2 linked regions of the Thalassospira sp. TSL5-1 genome follow. The protein of the gene in region 1 interacts with the protein of each later gene in a pairwise test. Links are inferred from orthologs where the notes say so. Each region holds a gene or a part of one and is shown on either strand. Other genes may lie near its edges. The genes, in order: LF95_RS14580 and clpS.

Region 1 (9,052 bases):
AAGGCTTCATTTTACTGCCACTTTTTTGCCATGCGCCTTACGCATGGTTGAATTGTATCTTTTCTATTTTTAAACGAAACAGCAGCCTTCTATATTCTCACCTGTGGTTGTTGCTTCGCGCAACACCCAAGACTTTTTTCATCTTTTTTTATCCCCGTTCCGGGGCGTCCTGCCAAAACGTTATTTGGCTGGAATCCAAGCGATTCCACGTCTCCCAGACGTTAAAGCCTCCCTGTTGAGACTTAACGGCAGCCCGCCAAGGCTGCCGTTTTTTTTGCTCACACGCGGTCTTCTTTCCCGTCAAAGAAATGGAACATAATGGTTTCCGCGCTTTAGCTAAATTTTAATCACGATAAAATCTTTTAATTTCAATTGATTAATTAAAATTGGGAACCTATTCGAGAAACATGCGTTTTACGCATGGCAGAAAGAGCAATTTGTCAGTGGTATTCACCGGTTAAATCGCTATTTTGACTCTCGAACCGCAGCGGTGAACGCCGCACCGCGGTACAGAGTTTTCTCCCTGACCGTTTTTTCGGTCTTAGCCGGGCGCCCTGCCCGGCTTACCCAGGGCCCTGAGAGGGGTCCTACGTCTCCCAGACGTGAAGCCTCCCTGATAAACTTGCCGGGCACATTGATGCCCGGCTTTTTTTTGTCCAAAATCCTCTTAATGACCGGCAGACGTCTTGAAGGCCCTTTTACCGCAAAGCCCATTTCCATCTGCACACGCTGTCAAATATTCTTTCCCAGGCAATGACCGCGAAACATTGCATTTCCTTACCCTTTGCCATCCGCACAGAGCCCGCGACACGCAAAGGTGAAGGCCCGTGTATAGCTCTGACTTGGCAGCCTCTGTCACAGCGATCACTATGACCCGGTAAAATCGCGGGGCACATTCATGAAAAACAATTTCGCAGAATTTCTGTTTGGTCGGGCACCGGAAAACAGTCTTCCCGAGCGGGTCAACACCGCCATCGTCAATCAACAGCGCAAAAGCGAACAGCTGATCGGCTGGGTACAGTTACTACTGGTGACAATTTTTGCCACCCTTTATGCCCTTGCGCCCAAAACCGCCATGAGCGACGGATTCCATCCAGTCCCCTGGGCCCTTGGCCTGTATTTCATCATTACCTTCAGCCGGCTGGTTCTGTCCTATCGCATCGATCTGCCCGCCTGGGTTTTAACCCTTTCCGTCATTGCAGATATCAGCCTGCTGATGGTGCTGATCTGGAGCTTTCACATCCAGTACATGCAACCGGCCAGCTTTTATCTCAAGGCACCAACAATGATGTATGTGTTTATCTTCATTTCACTGCGTGCCCTGCGGTTTGACCCCCGCTACATTCTGCTTGCCGGGGCCAGTGCCGCGCTCGGCTGGCTGGCGCTGGTGTTTTACGTGCTCTGGAGCGAAGGCGGGCACAGCATGATCACGCGCGATTATGTCACCTACCTGACCTCAAATTCGATTCTGATCGGGGCCGAGATCGACAAGATCATTTCCATTGTTATGGTCTCGAGCGTGCTCGCAATTGCCGTTCTGCGCGCACAACGTTCCTTCAAACGTGCCGTGAGCGAAGAAATCGCCGTGCGTGACCTGTCACGCTTTGTCTCGCGCGAGGTCGCAGACCGCATCACCCATGCCGACCAGCAAATACGACCCGGCGACGGCGAAGCGGTTCACGCGACCATCATGTTCACGGACATAGAAGGCTTTTCGACCATTTCCGAAAAACTGCGCCCGGCGGAACTGGCCCGGATGCTCAACGAATATTTCGCCGCCACCAGCGCCATTATCGAAAAATTTGGCGGGGTGATTACCCAGTTTCAGGGCGACGCCATGCTGATCACCTTTAACGCCCTGAAGCCCGATGCCAACCATGCCGAAAGTGCGGTCAAAACCGCCCTGGAAATTCAAAAGCTGTGTGAAACCCGAAATTTTTGCCACGGCAGCAAACTCAAAACCCGTTGCGGTATCAATACCGGCGATATCATTGTGGGTGCCATTGGCAGCGAAAACCGACTGACCTTCACCGTGCATGGCGACACCGTCAATATCGCAGCCAGGCTGGAACCACTGAACAAACAATATGGCACCTACATTCTGGCATCAGAGGTAACAGTGGCCCACTGCAAGGACCATTCCTTCGCCGGGATCTGGACGCGACGAGGCGAGGTTACCGTGCGCGGACGCACGCATCCCACCCCGATTTTCAGTACGGACCATCATGCCTGTCAAAGCGAGACAATCTGACAGCTTGCCACGGGGCCCCTTAACGACACAGCAGACAAAAGAAAACGGGGTGGGTCAGGGAAACCCACCCCGAAGGGGACAGATGGTCTTGGGGAGACCGACCGAACACGGAACAGACCGTGGGGGATGAATAGCTGGAGGGGAGCCGCTATTCCGGTCCCGGTGGTTGGTGAGGGAGGGCACCACACCGGTACGTCGTGTTCGGTAAGGATGAATATGCCCCGTGAATACGGCAGGAAAACCGGGCAGTTAGGGCCATTTCATGCCGTTTTGAGGCATTATTATGCCGCAACATCACACGGAAATTTCGCAACTATCCGCAAGGCTAAAATGGCTTCACAACTCTGCGATCACCTGCTTTCAATACATCTTTTGTCCATAACACCCAAAGGCAAAAGAAAAGCGAAGCAGGTGGGGGAACCTGCTTCGCCATTTCTTGGGGACAGATGGTCTTGGGGAGACCAGCCGAACACGGAACAGACCGTGGGAGAGTTGAATAGCCGGAGGGGAGCCGCTATTCCGGTCCCGGTGGTTGGTGAGGGAGGGCACCGCACCGGTACATCGTGTTCGACAAGAATGAATATGCCCCGTGAATACGGCAAGAAAACCGGAAACCTAAGGCCATTTAGCGTCTTTTATCGCCCGATAATGCCACATTCTCCACAGGTTCAGTATCGGCACCACATGTCCGCGTATCCTTGGCAAACGGATCGCCACGCAAAAGAAAACGGGGTGGGTCAGGGAAACCCACCCCGTTTGGGGACAGATGGTCTTGGGGAGACCGACCGAACACGGAACAGACCGTGGGGGATGAATAGCCGGAGGGGAGCCGCTATTCCGGTCCCGGTGGTTGGTGAGGGAGGGCACCGCACCGGTACATCGTGTTCGGTAAGGATGAATATGCCCCGTGAATGAGGCAAAAAAACCGGAGGCTTAGGGCCATTTCATGCCCTTTTGGGGCATTTTTGTGCCGCGACAGCATGATAAGATTTCACAATTATGCGCAAGGATAAATCAACTTCACAAAACCGCGATCGCATAGCTGGCACGCCCTGTTATCGGCGCCCCTCAAAGGTAAAAGAAAAGCGAAGCAGGTGGGGGAACCTGCTTCGCCATTTCTTGGGGACAGATGGTCTTGGGGAGACCATACGGACGCGGAATTAATGACCTTGGGGGTGATGGCTTTCTTGGGGGGACATGCCATCAGGTCGCCGACATATGGTGAGGGAGGCACCAGGCCGACTGTCATCGCGTCCGACAAGTATGAATATGCCCGGTGATTGCGGCAGGAAAAATGGTCACTCTGGGCCATTTCGTGACACTTTGCGGCATAATTATGTCACCGCCTCCTCGATATCCACGACAACCCCAACGATAGACACAAAAAAACGAGACAGGTCGGGGGAACCTGGCTCGCTTTTTTTGGGGGGACAGATGGCCTTGGGGAGACCAGTCAAACACATGAGCACAGGGCCTGTGGGGTGCAGAACGTTGTTGGGGACAACGGCGTCAGGCCAGGCAAATTACGAGGGAGGGGCGCATTGCCTAGTGTGCTGCGTTCGACAAGAAAGACTATGAACGCCGATTACGGCATGAAATCCTGCCGCTTAGGGCAATTTCAGGGCGAATTAAGGCAAGTCGAACAAATTTTGAATCTTTTGTAAAACCCCGATACAAGAATACCCTCAAAAAAAAAGAGGGCGGGACTACCCGCCCCCATTTTGGGGTCTAATGGTCTTGGGGAGACCTGTCAGCTTTTAGCAGCTATTGGCTCTCGAACGGGGGGACGAAGAGAGCAGGCCGGATACGATTGAGGGGGAAATAATGTTCCGGCAATATGTGCTGCTGACAAGAGCGACACTGCCTGACGAATAAGGCTGGAAAGCAGGCCTGATATGGCAATTCGGAGGCAAATTACGTCATAAATATGGCGAAACCCATTTCCAGAAAGCAAAGCCCGCAGCCTTCCATTTAAGGTCTACATCTTATCATATTGATTTCGGCTGTCAAAACAGGTGCGATATACAAAATGATTCAATAAAGACCAGACCTGCCAGGAAAACCGGCATCGCCAAAATTCATCCGCGAAGCTCGCGCGATACCTGTCAAACGCACCCTTCCCGGCCTTGATAGGTTTTATCTATCCTGAAAGATTAAAGGACTGATTGGCATTATTTTTTGTTCTGCACCATAATAACGCCATCACCAAAAACATCATGTGTCACACCCATATTCAGACACCAGGAGAACATCATGCAGATTGACATTGGTATTAACGAACAGAACCGTACCGACATTGCATCGGGTCTTGGCCGGGTGCTGGCAGATTCCTATGCGCTGTATTTGAAAACCCACAATTTCCACTGGAATGTCACCGGCCCGATGTTTCAGACCCTGCACACCATGTTTGAACAGCAATATACCGAACTGGCAGCCGCCGTTGACGAACTGGCAGAGCGTATCCGGTCCCTCGGCGCATTTGCACCGGGCAGCTTTTCGGCCTTTGCGGAATTAAGCTCGATTGCGGATGAAAAAGGCGTTCCCGCCGCCAAGGAAATGATCAAGCAACTGGTTGAAGGCCACGAAACGGTGATTAAAACCGCACGCGCCCTGTATCCGCTGTGCGATGAAGCCGACGACGATGCCACCGCCGACCTTCTGACCCAGCGCATTCAAACCCACGAAAAAACCGCCTGGATGCTGCGTTCGCTGCTTGAAGGCTGATCACGGCTTGCAATTGCCCCCCCGCGACAAAAAGACAAAAAGACAAAAAGCCGCCCGGTATTGTGCCAGGCGGCTTTTTTCTTATGCCAAATAATGCAGCTCAGGACTGCAACAGCGCATCAAATTTGTGGGCGGCCTCCAGCACGGCAAAATCCTGGCCATGTATGCCCGCAATCATCAGCGCGGCGGGCGCATCTTCCCCGGCAACCGGCACCGGAAGCGAAATGGCACAGGCATCCACCAGATTAAGATAGGATGTATTGCGCAACATCATCGCGTTGAGCCGGTCAAAGTCCGCCTCGACCTCGCTAATCTTGGGGGCCATCATGGCAAGGGTCGGCGCGATCATGACATCAACATCCGCCAGAGCCGTATTAAACTGCGCAATCACGTCTGTCCGCCTGGCATAGGCATCGCAACGGTCTTGCAGGCTTAGACTGTCGGCAAAGCGCATGCGGCTTAACACACGCGCGTCCCCACAGGTTTCAAGTTTGGCAAAGTCCTTCGCATAAATGTCATGGGCTTCGGCTGCGACCAGGATCTTGTTGAGCACCGCATTCTCGGCCACAAATCCCAAATCAATTTCCACCAGTTCATGCCCGGCAGCGCGCAATGTGGCGCAAATCGCAGAAAAATCCCGTTTCACCCGGTCATCCAGATCATTGGTAAAGGCATTGACCGGCACACCAATGCGCAAGGCCCCGCCCTGACCGGCCGATGCGGGCGGCACGGCGATACCGGCCATCACTTCAAAGGCCGCAATCGCGGTTTCAAGGTTGCGTGCCAGCGGCCCAGCGGTATCAAAACTTTTTGCCAGCGGATGAATACCATCGCCCGGCATGCGCAAACGGCTGGCCTTAAAGCCATATAACCCGTTTATGGCAGACGGAATACGGACCGATCCGCCGGTATCCGTACCCAGGGCAATATCCACCAGACCCAGCGCGACGGTCAACCCGCCGCCCGATGTTGACCCACCGGGAATGCCATCAGGGTCAAACACATTGCCTGGCGTACCGTAATGCGGGTTCAGCCCCACACCGGAATAGGCAAATTCGCTCATGGTGGTACGGCCAAAGGGCACTGCCCCCGCCGCCTTTATACGGGCGATGATTTCGCAATCCCGCGCCGCCGGGGCACGGTCCTTCAGCAACCGGGAGGCCGCCGATGTGACCTTGCCCACCTCGTCATACAAATCCTTAACCGAAACCAGCAGACCTGCCAGCGGCAAAGGCTTGGGCGCGTTTACCACCAGGATTTCGGCATGGGCGGCATCGCGCAGGATGCGCTCGCGATCAAAATCGGTAAAAATCTTGCCCGCAAGGTCGCCAAGCTGATCAACTTTATTGATTGCCGCCTGTGCCTTTTCAATAATCGCACCCATCTTGCGACCTCCCTTGTGCGTTTGCGTTATTCTTCACGGTTTTAGGCAATTTCCGGCAGTTCAACAATATCGTAAACATGCTCGATTGTGCGGTTCAGCACCGGGTCCACCATTGCCATTTTAAACGCACAGGCCGGGCGCACCCCGCCCTTTGCGCCAAAGGTACCGCACAACATGGCCGCCGCCTTGCCGTTTGCGCCCGCCGCAACCAGCCCGGCCCCGTCAATCAGGTCGGCCAGCGGGCGAATGCTGGCAATGGTGCCTTCCTGATAAAGCAGCCAGTCATCCCCCGCCCCTTCCCGGATCCAGGATTTCAATTCCAGCTTTTCAATATGGTCGGCCACTTCGTCGTAACGCCACAAGGTACGAGCAATCGGTTTGGCACAAATCTGTTTAGACAGGGCCACCGAATGGGCCTCAAGCGCGCGGTCGGTATGATCCGACGCCAGACCAAGATACAAAACGCCGTCTTTGGCAACGATCAGCGGTTCCACCTCGCCCGATGTACCATTGCCAACAACTTCAATTGTGGCATCGCGGGTCAGCATGGCAGATGCCGTGCGATAATAAAGCGGCACCGATGAAGGTGGTTTAACGCCAATCGCGGCAAGTTCATCGATATGATGCTGGATCGCGCTCGCATCACGCCCGGTCCATCCGGCAACGGTGCAATGGGTTATGTCAAAATCCTGTTGTGCGCCATCAATGGTAAAATCTATCAACATTGCGATATTCCAGTTTTGGTTATTGGGACTGTAAAGCACCCGGCCGCCAAACGCGGCCCCCTCTAAGGGGCGCCGCGTTTGGCCAGGCAACAGCCATGTTTCAGAACGAGTAAGGAAATAAACGGTGCTGCCGTTTTAAAAATGATCGGGCAGAAACAGCGCGATGGACGGCACAGCCACCAGCAGGGCAATCATGGCAACCATCACCAGGACAAAAGGCAGGGTTCCCACCATCACCTCGCTCAGGCGGCCCGATTTACGCGCACTTTGCACAACATAAAGATTCAGGCCGACCGGCGGCGTAATCAGGGCCATTTCGATCAGGACGATCAGCAAAATGCCAAACCAGACCTTGTCAAACCCCATGCCCGTCATGATCGGCACCACAATGGGAATGGTCGCCACCATCAGCGACAGGGTTTCAATAAAAAAGCCCAGCACAATATAAAGGCCGATAATCACCATCAGCGTGCCCATCGGGGAGAGATCAAGCCCGACCAGCATCTCCTTGAGCTCCCGCCCAAGCCCGGCGGCGGTCAGACTGAAATTCAGGAAATAGGCCCCAATGATCACCAGCATGATCATGGCGGTAATCCGCACCGTGCCTTGCAGGCAGGTATGGATCATTTCTTTTGAAACACCCCGGTTAAAGGCCGCAATCAAAAAGGCGATTGCCACCCCCACCGCGGCTGATTCCGTTGGTGTGGCCCACCCGGCATAGATCGAGCCGATCACCACCAGAAACAACACCACAATCGGCACAAGATGGCGCAGGCTGGCAAATCGTTCTTCCCAGCCAAAAGACCGGCTGGAGCCGCCGAGGGTCGGTTTGATTTTGCACAAAATCGCCGTCATCACCATAAAGGCAACCGCCATCATCAGGCCGGGCACCAAACCTGCCAGAAACAGGCGGGGAATGGAGGTTTCGGTTAAAAAGCCATAAACGATCAGATTGATCGACGGCGGGATCATGATGCCCAGGGTGCCGCCTGCGGCAATGGCCCCGGAAAACAGCCTTGGATCATATCCCAGTTTTTCGGCCTGGGGCATGGCGACCGTTGCCACGGTTGCCGCTGTTGCCACCGATGACCCCGACGTTGCCGAAAACATGGTGGCCGTCCCGATATTGGCGTGAATCAACCCTCCCGGCAGCCAGGAAAACCATTTATCCAGGGCTTCATAAGTACGTTCTGCAATGCCACCGCGCACCAGGATTTCGCCCAGCAGAACAAAAAACGGTATCGCAATCAGGGTCGATGAATTCGATGAAGACCAGACAACCTGCCCCAACCCGCGGATCAGCGGAAACGGGGAAAAGAACTGGTCCACACCGAAACCAAGCAAAAACAGCACGATCCCGACAGGAATGGACAGGGCCAAAAAGCCCAGAAGTGAAGCTGTAACCGCATAAATCATGATTCCAGCTCCACTTCGGAACGGGCCCCGACAAGGGCATCGGCCTCGTCAAACCGGCCCTTGACCAACAGGGCCAGTGTCAGGATCACCAGGACACAGCTAAAGACGGCAAACCATATCCAGCCAGAGAGCCAAATTGATTGCGGAATCCACAAAGGTGTTGCCAGAACGGTATTGGCACTGGACCCCCGTTCGATGGTTTTGGCCAGCACCGGCCAGCTTTGCACCGCAATCACAACCGCCGTTGCCGCCAGGGCGACAATCGCAATCAGATCCAGCAGGGCGCGGCCCCGCTGTTGCAGGCGCAGACGGATCAGATCGATCCGCACATGGGCAAGCTCGCCCAGGGCATAAGACATGCCCCAACTGGCAACACCGGCCATCACATAGCCCGATATTTCCTCGGCACCGCCAAATGAAATACCGGCTTCCCGCAAGATGATGTCAGCAAGGATCAGGATCACACAGGCCACCAGAACGAGGCCGGCAATAAACCCGATCATGCTGTTGATACGGCGCAAACGCGCAATCAATAAGGCTATCACGGCTGAA
Region 2 (9,333 bases), on another replicon or contig:
CTGTATTTCACGGTTTATAACCAGAAAACCGATGCCGGCATCATGGTGACGGGGTCGCATAACCCGCCGGATTATAATGGCTTTAAAATGCTGAATGCCGGTAAATCGGTGTTTGGTGAGGCGATCCAGGAACTGGGCAAAATTGCTGCAAACGGTGATTTTGAAGTCGGTGCCGGTGGTCTGGATGATATTGACATCGAAGAACGTTATATCGACCGTCTGGTCGAGGAATTGGATGTTGATGTTGCCAAACCGATGACCATTGTCTGGGATTGCGGTAATGGTGCTGCGGGTGATGTGGTTCGCCGTCTGACGGACAAGTTGCCGGGCACGCATCATCTGCTGTTTGACGAAATTGATGGCACCTTTCCCAATCATCACCCTGATCCGACGGTTGAAGCCAACCTGGTGGATTTGAAGGCGGCTGTTGCCAAACACAATGCCGATTGGGGTGTTGCCTTTGATGGTGACGGCGACCGTATCGGTGTTGTTGACGGGCAGGGGCGTGTTCTTTGGGGCGATCAGCTTTTGCAGATTTATGCGGCTGACGTGCTGGAGCGTGTTCCCGGTGGTGCCATCATTGCAGATGTGAAGGCTAGTCAGACCCTGTTTGATGAAGTTACCCGTTTGGGCGGTAACGCCATCATGTGGAAAACGGGTCATTCCCTGATCAAAACCAAAATGATCGAGGAAAAGGCACCGATTGCGGGCGAAATGAGCGGGCATATCTTCTTTGCCGAACGGTATTACGGCTATGACGATGCCACCTATGCCGCCGTTCGTTTGTATCGCATTCTGGTGCAAAGCGGCAAAAGCCTTGATACCTGGCGCGATGCCATGCCGGTGGCCGTCAATACTCCGGAAACCCGTATTGAATGCACCGATGATCGTAAATTTGCCCTGATCGAAGAAGTGCGGGACCGTTTGGCCAGCACCGATGCCGAAGTTGATGGCATTGATGGTGTTCGCGTTAAAAGTGATGATGGCTGGTGGCTGCTTCGTGCATCCAATACCCAGCCTGCCATTGTCGCTCGCTGTGAAGCCGCAGACGAAGCCGGGCTGGAGCGTTTGAAAGCGCAAGTAACCGCACAGCTTCAGAAAAGCGGTCTTGAAAGCGACGATTTCTTTGCCCCCGGTGGGGGACATTAAAGAATATCTGATACCCTGATGAGGGGGTGTCCTGAAGGCCGGTGGCAGAGATGCTCCCGGCCTTTTCCTTATTGGGGTTTGTTTGGATGGTGTAATTTACTGCGAAACACAAGGCCCAGGGCAGGGCGATTGGTTTTGTTCTGACGGCAAAGAAAAAGGGCCACCCAATGGGCAGCCCCTAAAATTTATTGTTAATTTTCGGAATTCCCGAATTAATCAGCCCGCATCCCCAGGGGTAACAACCGGTATGCAGGCCATGTTTTGACGTTGTAGTGCGGCACAGGCGCTGCGGGCGTCTTCCTCTGCGCCAAAGCCGATGAGACGGGCGCGATAGACTACGCCGCTATCGGATTCCTGTTCCTGAACGGCTGCCCGGGTTAACCGCAGAATTTCTGGCGCGGTGCGCGCAGCAGTCAAAACAGCTTCCTGGGCACGACGCTGATCGCTGAAAGCGCCAACCTGAATGCCCCAGCCACCGGATGTCGGTTTGATTCGCGCGACAATGGTGTCGGTATCAATATGACCCGGGATCTGACCTTCATTTGCACTGTTGGCCTTGGCCATCAAAAGTTGCGTATCGGCCGGCAGAATTTTTTCTTCCGGGCTGATGCGCGGACGGGGCGGAATGATGTCGCCGTCTTTTTTGAGTTCCATATAGGCTTGGTCAAGCAGCTTTTTCATCTGAGCATCGCGGGAACGTGCCGTTCTGCCACCAAATACCGCCCCGATCAGGCGTTTGCCATCGCGTTTGACCGATGCAACCAGATTAAAGCCCGAAGCATTGATGAAACCGGTTTTGATACCGTCAGTCCCATAATACGACGCCAGAAGATTGTTATGGTTGCCATAAGTACGGTTGCCATAGGTGAATTTCTGCGTCGAAAAATAATGATAATAGTCGCCAAAATCGTTGCGCAGGCGCATCGCAAGACGAACCATGTCGCGCGCCGTTGTCATTTGACCGCGATTGGGCAGGCCAGAAGCATTGCGGAACGTTGTGTTCTTCATGCCAATCTTGCGGGCGGTTGACGTCATCATCTGGGCAAACTTGGTTTCGGTACCGCCCAGATATTCGCCAATTACCACAGCAACATCATTGGCCGATTTTGTAACCAGTGCCAAAATCGCATCATGTACCGTAATCGTGTCGCCCGGCTGAACACCAAGTTTTGACGGTGCCTGGCCCCATGCACGCCGTGAAACGGGCATTTGCGTTGCCAGCGAAACCTTGCCGCTATCAAGCGCATCAAACAGCATATACAGCGTCATGATCTTGGTCAGTGACGCAGGATATACCTTTTGATCAGCGCGATATTCGTGCAGCACTTGCCCCGTATCACCATCGACAATCAGGGCTGTATAGGTGCGGGCAAACGCCGTGTGGCTGTTGGCCGAAACTGCAATTAGCGATAGCAGCACAATCCCTATCACGCACAACAGCCTTCGTGCCGTCATGCGTGATGGCAAAAAGTCATTGGTATCAGGTTGTCTGGTCGGTCTGGCAAAGCCGACGCGGAACATGGAAATCATAAACAATGTCCGGTTAACGAGTATCCCCAAGACGGTTAGGGCCAGCATGTCAGTTCCGACTAAAAAAAATCTTAACGGAATGAATTTTCCTGACAGGACTTAATGCCTTGCCGATGCCCCAATTAAGCGAGAGTGTATGCGTTGTGACCGAGTCTGTCAAAACAGAGGTATTAATGCCCATTAAATTACATAGACCGCACAAGGATCTAGCGCCGAAGCGGCTTGGAATCATTAAGTTTGCCACAGCATTGGCGACAATTGCGATGCTGGGCGGCTGTGCCTACACGGAAAACAGCGATATTGCGAATCCGGTTGTGCGCAAGGCGAGCTGGTTCTCGTATCTTAACGCGGAGGATATCCGTACGGCCTGTTCTGCCGGTCAGGCGGAAGGGCAAATCAGAATCGTTTATAATGCTGACTACTATAAGGAAGTTCGCTCCTTTGATGTATTGCCGCAACCGGGGCATGATGGTTTTGTCGTCGAGTCTCATGTGTTCGGTCCGATTGATGTCAGTGATCTCAATGTTTCGGTGCGCTCTCCGCTTGGGGCCTTTAGCGGTGATCCCGTCCGGAACCAGATTACCCGTCAGCAATATCTGACTCTGACAGACGCCCTCCAGCAGGATGGATTTGGCACGCAGGATCGTGATGGTCTGCGGCTTAACTCAGAAAATTATTATTGGGTCGCCCTTGGATGCTCGGGGCAGCATATGACGCTGGCCGCCTGGACATCGGCAAAGGATGATCTGCGCGATCTTCATTTTCCGGTTGTGCTGGAAAAAATATCGGGCCAGTCAACGCCGCTTCCAGCGGCACCAGATCCTGATGCTGTGAAAAACCCCGATCCGGTCTATGGTAATGACAAGGATTTGCGGGATCGTAATTTTTACAGAACGGTACGCGGCAATAGTTTGCAGTAAATTGGTTTTAAACGGGCTGGCAGTGTCAGCCCGTTTTCTTTGAAAAAGGGCAGTCTGGCAGGATATATCAAGAGAATGTCATGAAAGGAGCCTTGACGAAGGCCCTGTTTCCATCTAGAGTTTTGCTGCATTGCAACATGTCAACGGCGATCCTGAAACTCGTACATGGAGGACGGCACAATGGTGACGACCCCGAAAAAGGTGCCTGAAAAATCCCGAAACGCATCAGCATCGAAGGCTAAAACGACTGCTTCGTCGGGGGCCTCTGCTTCTTCTGTGGAAACAGCGAAAGCCGGTGCTGCATCTGCGAATAAAACTGCTTCTGCTTCCACGTCATCCGTATCAAAAACGCCTTCTGGTTCAAATAAAGCTGCTGGTTCAGCTGCTTCTGCAGCTACTCCGGCCAAAGCTGCTACGCCAACACGGGCTGCGGCAGCAGGGGCCAGCAAGCCTGCCGAGAAATCGGCCGCGATTGTGCGTGAAGCAACCCCAAAGGCGGCCACAGCTGCGAACAAGACCGCTGATGCGGTTAAGGCCGCAACCGAAAAGCAGGTTGAGGCCACCAAGGAAACAGCGCGGAAAGTAACCGAGACGGCATCCGGTGCTGTTGCCAGTGCCGCCGAAAAGGCACCGAAGGCGCCCAAGATTGAGGCGCCTGTCGCAGCCGAAGTGACGACACCGGTTGCAAGTGCCAAGGTGAGCCTGGATGACGGCGCAAAGCCTAAGGGTTTGGCGGTCTCGCAAAAGATTGAAGCGGATCTTCCTATGCCGACAATGCCTGTTTCGCAGCTGTTTGAATTTTGGAATTCGGGCGAAATGGTTGATATGGTTTCATCTGCCCAGGAAGCAGCAAATGAGGCCTTGTCTGGTCTGCTTGATGCCGTGTCTGACCATACTGACATGGTTTCTGATGCAGGGGCGCATTTTGCCAGCCAGTATGAAGACTTGATCCAGTCGCACCTGTCGAACTGGGATGGAATGATGCAGGCTTCTTCCAAAATGGCAGATCAGGGCGGGCGTTTTGGTAAGGAGTGGATGTCCTGGATGCAGCGTGAAATGGATGCGCTTCAGGGGGATATCGATGCCCTTTCCAAGGTGGAATCGATTGGCGACATTCAGGAAATCAATGCCCGCATGGTAAAGCGTTTCGTTGATGACGGGATGGCAGAACATTCCCGCTTTCAGGAAATATGGTTTGGCATGTGGAATGACAGTGTTGCCCTGATGGAAAAGAGCTGGTCTGCGAAGGCAGGTCGCTAGAGGGCAGGTTGCTGGCAAGACCATCTATATGATTTGGTTCACGGCCGTCGGGCTTTGCCAAGATAGGGTTTTATCTGCGTAAACGGGCGTGACCTTGGTCACGTCCGTTTTTTTCTTGCGGGTGTAGTGTCACGTATTGTGCGGTTTTGTGTTGTGCCGTGCATCCTAGTTTTTTCACGGCATCTTGCGTGCTTGCAAACGCACCTTACATGACATGTAACTAGGCAATCATTTCGTGGATTGATTTACGGGGCTTTGAAACGCGGTCATGTTGACCTATCATGTTTTTAAAGCACAACTAACAAGGATTCCGGTTAGCAGGTTATGAGTGATCAGGGCAATCAGGGTGACGGCCTCCCTACCACAGGCGTTGTAACCAAAACGCGGCCGAAAACCAAAAAGCCGGCAATGTACAAGGTGTTGTTGCTCAATGATGACTACACACCAATGGAATTTGTCGTGCTCGTCCTGGAGCAGTTTTTTGCCAAGGGACGGGAAGAGGCGACGGCGATCATGCTGCAGGTACACCGTAAGGGTGTAGGTGTTTGTGGTGTGTTTACATACGAGATCGCCGAGACAAAGGTAAACCAGGTCATGGATCTGGCGCGTCAAAACCAGCACCCGTTGCAGTGCACGATAGAGAAGGAGTAGTCATACATGCTCTCGCGTAATCTGGAAGAAAGCCTGCACCGTGCGCTTGCATACGCATCCGAACGGCGTCACGAATACGCAACACTGGAACATTTGCTGCTGTCTTTGACCGAGGATCAGGATGCGGTTGCGGTTTTAAAGGCCTGCCGCGTTGATGTAGACCGGTTACGTGGCGAGCTTCTTGAATTTGCTGATAGTGAACTGTCCGGTCTGGTCAGTGCGCGTTTGATTGATCCCAAGCCAACGGCCGGGTTTCAGCGGGTTATTCAGCGTGCTGCCATTCATGTTCAGTCTTCGGGGCGCGAAGAAGTGACCGGTGCCAATGTGCTGGTTGCGCTGTTTTCCGAACGGGAATCGCACGCGGTGTATTACCTGCAACTGCAGGATATGACGCGCCTGGATGCCGTTAACTATATTTCACACGGTATAGCCAAGGCGCCGGAACTTAACGAACGGCGGGTGCCGCGTGGTGCCGATGACGAATTGAATGCGTCGGGCGCTGGCGAGGCCGACGAGGCCGGAGCCGCCAAGGAAGGCGAGGCCCTTAAGGCCTATTGCGTGAATTTGAATGCCAAGGCGCAAAAGGGCAAGATTGATCCGCTGATTGGCCGCCAAAGCGAAATTGACCGCACCATTCAGGTGCTGTGCCGTCGTACCAAAAATAACCCGCTTTATGTCGGGGACCCGGGTGTGGGCAAAACCGCCATTGCCGAAGGCCTTGCCAAACGCATTGTTGACGGCGATGTGCCGGAGGTTCTGCAGGGCGCGACCATCTTTGCCCTTGATATGGGCTCGCTTCTGGCGGGAACGCGGTATCGTGGTGATTTTGAAGAGCGCCTGAAAGCTGTGGTCAAAGAACTGGACGAGCATGACAATGCCGTGCTGTTTATTGATGAAATCCATACCGTGATTGGGGCTGGTGCAACGTCGGGTGGGGCGATGGATGCCTCGAACCTGTTGAAGCCTGCCCTGGCGAGTGGTGCACTGCGCTGCATCGGTTCCACGACCTATAAGGAATTTCGGGGGCACTTTGAAAAAGATCGTGCCCTTGTGCGTCGTTTCCAGAAAATCGATGTTGATGAGCCGTCGCTGGAAGACACCATCAAAATTCTCAAGGGTCTGAAGCCCTATTACGAAGAACATCATCACGTTAAGTACACCAACGAAGCCATTCGTTCTGCGGTTGAACTGGCATCGCGTTACATTAATGACCGTAAACGCCCCGACAGCGCGATTGATGTGATTGACGAGGTGGGGGCGTCGCGAATGCTGGTTGCGCCAAGCAAGCGTAAACGCACGATCAGCAAGCGGGACGTTGAAGAGATTGTTGCCAAGATCGCGCGTATTCCGGCCAAATCGGTTTCGAGTGATGACCGCAAGGCACTGCAAAATATCGAACGTGACCTGAAAACGGTTGTGTTTGGGCAGGACAAAGCCATTGAGGCCCTCTCGAGTGCGATCAAGCTGGCGCGCGCGGGCCTGCGTGAACCGGAAAAACCGATTGGGTCCTATCTGTTTTCTGGCCCGACCGGGGTTGGTAAAACCGAAGTCACCAAACAGCTTGCCAATGTTATGGGCATCGAGTTCGTCCGCTTTGACATGTCCGAATATATGGAACGCCACAGCGTGTCACGCCTGATTGGTGCGCCGCCGGGCTATGTCGGGTTTGACCAGGGCGGTCTTTTGACCGATGCGGTTGATCAGCATCCGCATGCGGTTGTGCTGCTTGATGAAATCGAGAAAGCCCATCCGGACCTGTTTAACATCCTGTTGCAGGTTATGGATCACGGCAAGCTGACGGATAATAACGGCAAGACCGTTGATTTCCGCAATATCGTGCTGGTGATGACCACCAATGCTGGCGCGTCGGACATGGCAAAACCTGCCATCGGCTTTATGCGTGATCGGCGCATTGGTGAGGATGAAGAGGCAATTAAACGCACCTTCAGCCCTGAATTCCGCAACCGTCTTGATGCGGTTATTCCGTTTACCCATCTTCAGGCGGATGTGGTCAAGATGGTGGTGGATAAATTCATTCTGCAGCTTGAAGTGCAGCTTGCGGATCGCAATGTATCCATTGAACTGACAGAAGCTGCCCGTACATGGCTGGCCGATCGCGGATATGATCCGGCTTTCGGCGCGCGTCCGTTGGGGCGTGTCATTCAGGAGCATGTTAAAAAGCCACTTGCCGAAGAGTTGCTGTTTGGCAAGCTCGAGAAGGGTGGTTCGGTGCTGGTTGATATCGAGAATGACGGGGTTGTTTTCCGTTTTCCCGATCAGCAGGATGATAAAAGCGAGAGCCGTGACCCTGAAATGGTTGAGTAAATCAGCTACGGCTGATTTGAACCTTTATCATGGTTCTGCTTGCTATCGTGGTGGGCCATAGTATTCTGAAATGTATCCAGCTCGGTTTCGGGGCTGGATACTTTTCTAATTGAGGTTATTTCGACTTTTTATGAATTCATCAGGCCAAAGACAAAAAGTAAAAGAAGTCGAGCATTTCCTGTCGCAGTTGGAAAAGCGCGGGCGTATTCTGGTTTCGATTGCTGCGGAGCTTGAAGCCCTGGCAGATACGACAGATGTTACCCGTTATCGTCCTTTCCGGGAACAGGTCGACAACTTCAAGGCTCTTTCCCTGATCCTTTCAGAAAGGCTGTCGGCGCTGGATAATCATCCGCGTAAGGATGAGTTGGAGAAACAGTTCCATAAGCTTCAAGTGCTGATGCTGCGGCTCGTGATTAAAACCAGTCTTAAATTCTTTTTTGTCATGAGTGCCAAGCCCTTTCTGCCATTGGGCTCTCGTGAGTTGTTTCAAAGCGAATTGCGAACGCTTTATGAGGCAGAAAAAATGTTGTCTGATCCTAGATTTAAAAGCGATTTGGATGACAGTGCGCAGGACGATTTGGATATGGCACGCGATATCCTTGAGGAAATTATCCAGCATGCTCCTGCGTTGCTGAATTTCAGCAATAGACCCGCAGCCAATAAACGGAAGAGATTCCGCTAGGCTGTTGTAATTTTGAATAATTCCAATCCGTTTGGGTAACCCCTATCCGGTTTGAATGTTCTAAATTACATGCTTCCCTTATTTCTGATCTCCGTGATTCCTCAAAATGCAAATTTTGGTGTGGCTTGGTATTGCCCGGATTGCAGTGGTTTATGCGTATCCTGTGTGAATCTGATGCCGATAAACGCGTGTATGTTGCAATATGGGATACTTATTTTTGCATTTTGCAAAATCATTTTTGCATTTTGCACAATCGATGGATATACCCCTAAGGTATTGCCACTCTATACCGTGCAAACCCGCGAAATTTTTAAATTTAAAAAACTGGCACGGTAACTGCATATATAAGGGCGGACAGTTGTTCTGTGCAGGGGCGCACTACGGTGCGCCTGGAACAACGTAATCTTCTGCAGTTTGCTCGTGTCCCAACCAAAACTTATAGCGGCGATTTTTATCGCCGCTTTTTTCTTGCCTGTAATCTGGCAGAAAACTCTTCTTATCCCGCATTCATTGTCTCTGCATTTCTGTGCCATCCATCCGCAGGTTGCGTCATTGCCCATACCTGATTGTTCTGCAAAGGCATGACAAGGTGCTGTTTACCGCTGGTAGCGACCCTGTATGTCGCCAGTTCAGAAATCCAGAGTGCAGCAAAACGATACTCCTTAAATTAGGATGGTTGGAAGTATATCCTTTGGTATATGTTAATATCATACCTAATGGCTAGGTTTAGTGTGTGACGTGCTTTAATCGGATGGTTGTGCCCGCTTTACTGCAAAGGGGCCTCGGGGAATTGAGAGGGATTTGTCATGAAACGGT

What was found.
Region 2: the proteins of LF95_RS14580 (region 1) and clpS interact in binary tests that used the Escherichia coli proteins (3 or more experiments, as listed by UniProt). The link is inferred for Thalassospira sp. TSL5-1 from one-to-one orthologs.

The regions. Positions count from the first base shown.
Region 1 is NZ_KV880638.1:1,095,348-1,104,399, reverse strand. What follows is about bases 3,546-6,239. They hold LF95_RS14580 (Dps family protein), read left to right. Parts: upstream 3,546-4,504; coding sequence 4,505-4,975; downstream 4,976-6,239. Other genes in these bases: LF95_RS14575 (amidase family protein), read right to left, coding at 5,076-6,239. Outside these bases: LF95_RS14585 (adenylate/guanylate cyclase domain-containing protein), read left to right, coding at 899-2,251; more of LF95_RS14575, read right to left, coding at 6,240-6,359; LF95_RS14570 (DUF2848 domain-containing protein), read right to left, coding at 6,401-7,084; LF95_RS14565 (TRAP transporter large permease), read right to left, coding at 7,220-8,500; LF95_RS14560 (TRAP transporter small permease subunit), read right to left, coding at 8,497-9,045.
Region 2 is NZ_KV880639.1:131,214-140,546, reverse strand. What follows is about bases 3,872-6,846. They hold clpS (ATP-dependent Clp protease adapter ClpS), read left to right. Parts: upstream 3,872-5,183; coding sequence 5,184-5,510; downstream 5,511-6,846. Other genes in these bases: clpA (ATP-dependent Clp protease ATP-binding subunit ClpA), read left to right, coding at 5,517-6,846; LF95_RS17500 (hypothetical protein), read left to right, coding at 4,074-4,859; LF95_RS17505 (hypothetical protein), read right to left, coding at 3,872-4,048. Outside these bases: phosphoglucomutase/phosphomannomutase PgmG, read left to right, coding at 1-1,149; LF95_RS17515 (D-alanyl-D-alanine carboxypeptidase), read right to left, coding at 1,366-2,679; LF95_RS17510 (hypothetical protein), read left to right, coding at 2,928-3,599; more of LF95_RS17505, read right to left, coding at 3,740-3,871; more of clpA, read left to right, coding at 6,847-7,835; LF95_RS17485 (hypothetical protein), read left to right, coding at 7,966-8,517; LF95_RS17475 (hypothetical protein), read left to right, coding at 9,324-9,333. UniProt on the Escherichia coli protein: Involved in the modulation of the specificity of the ClpAP-mediated ATP-dependent protein degradation.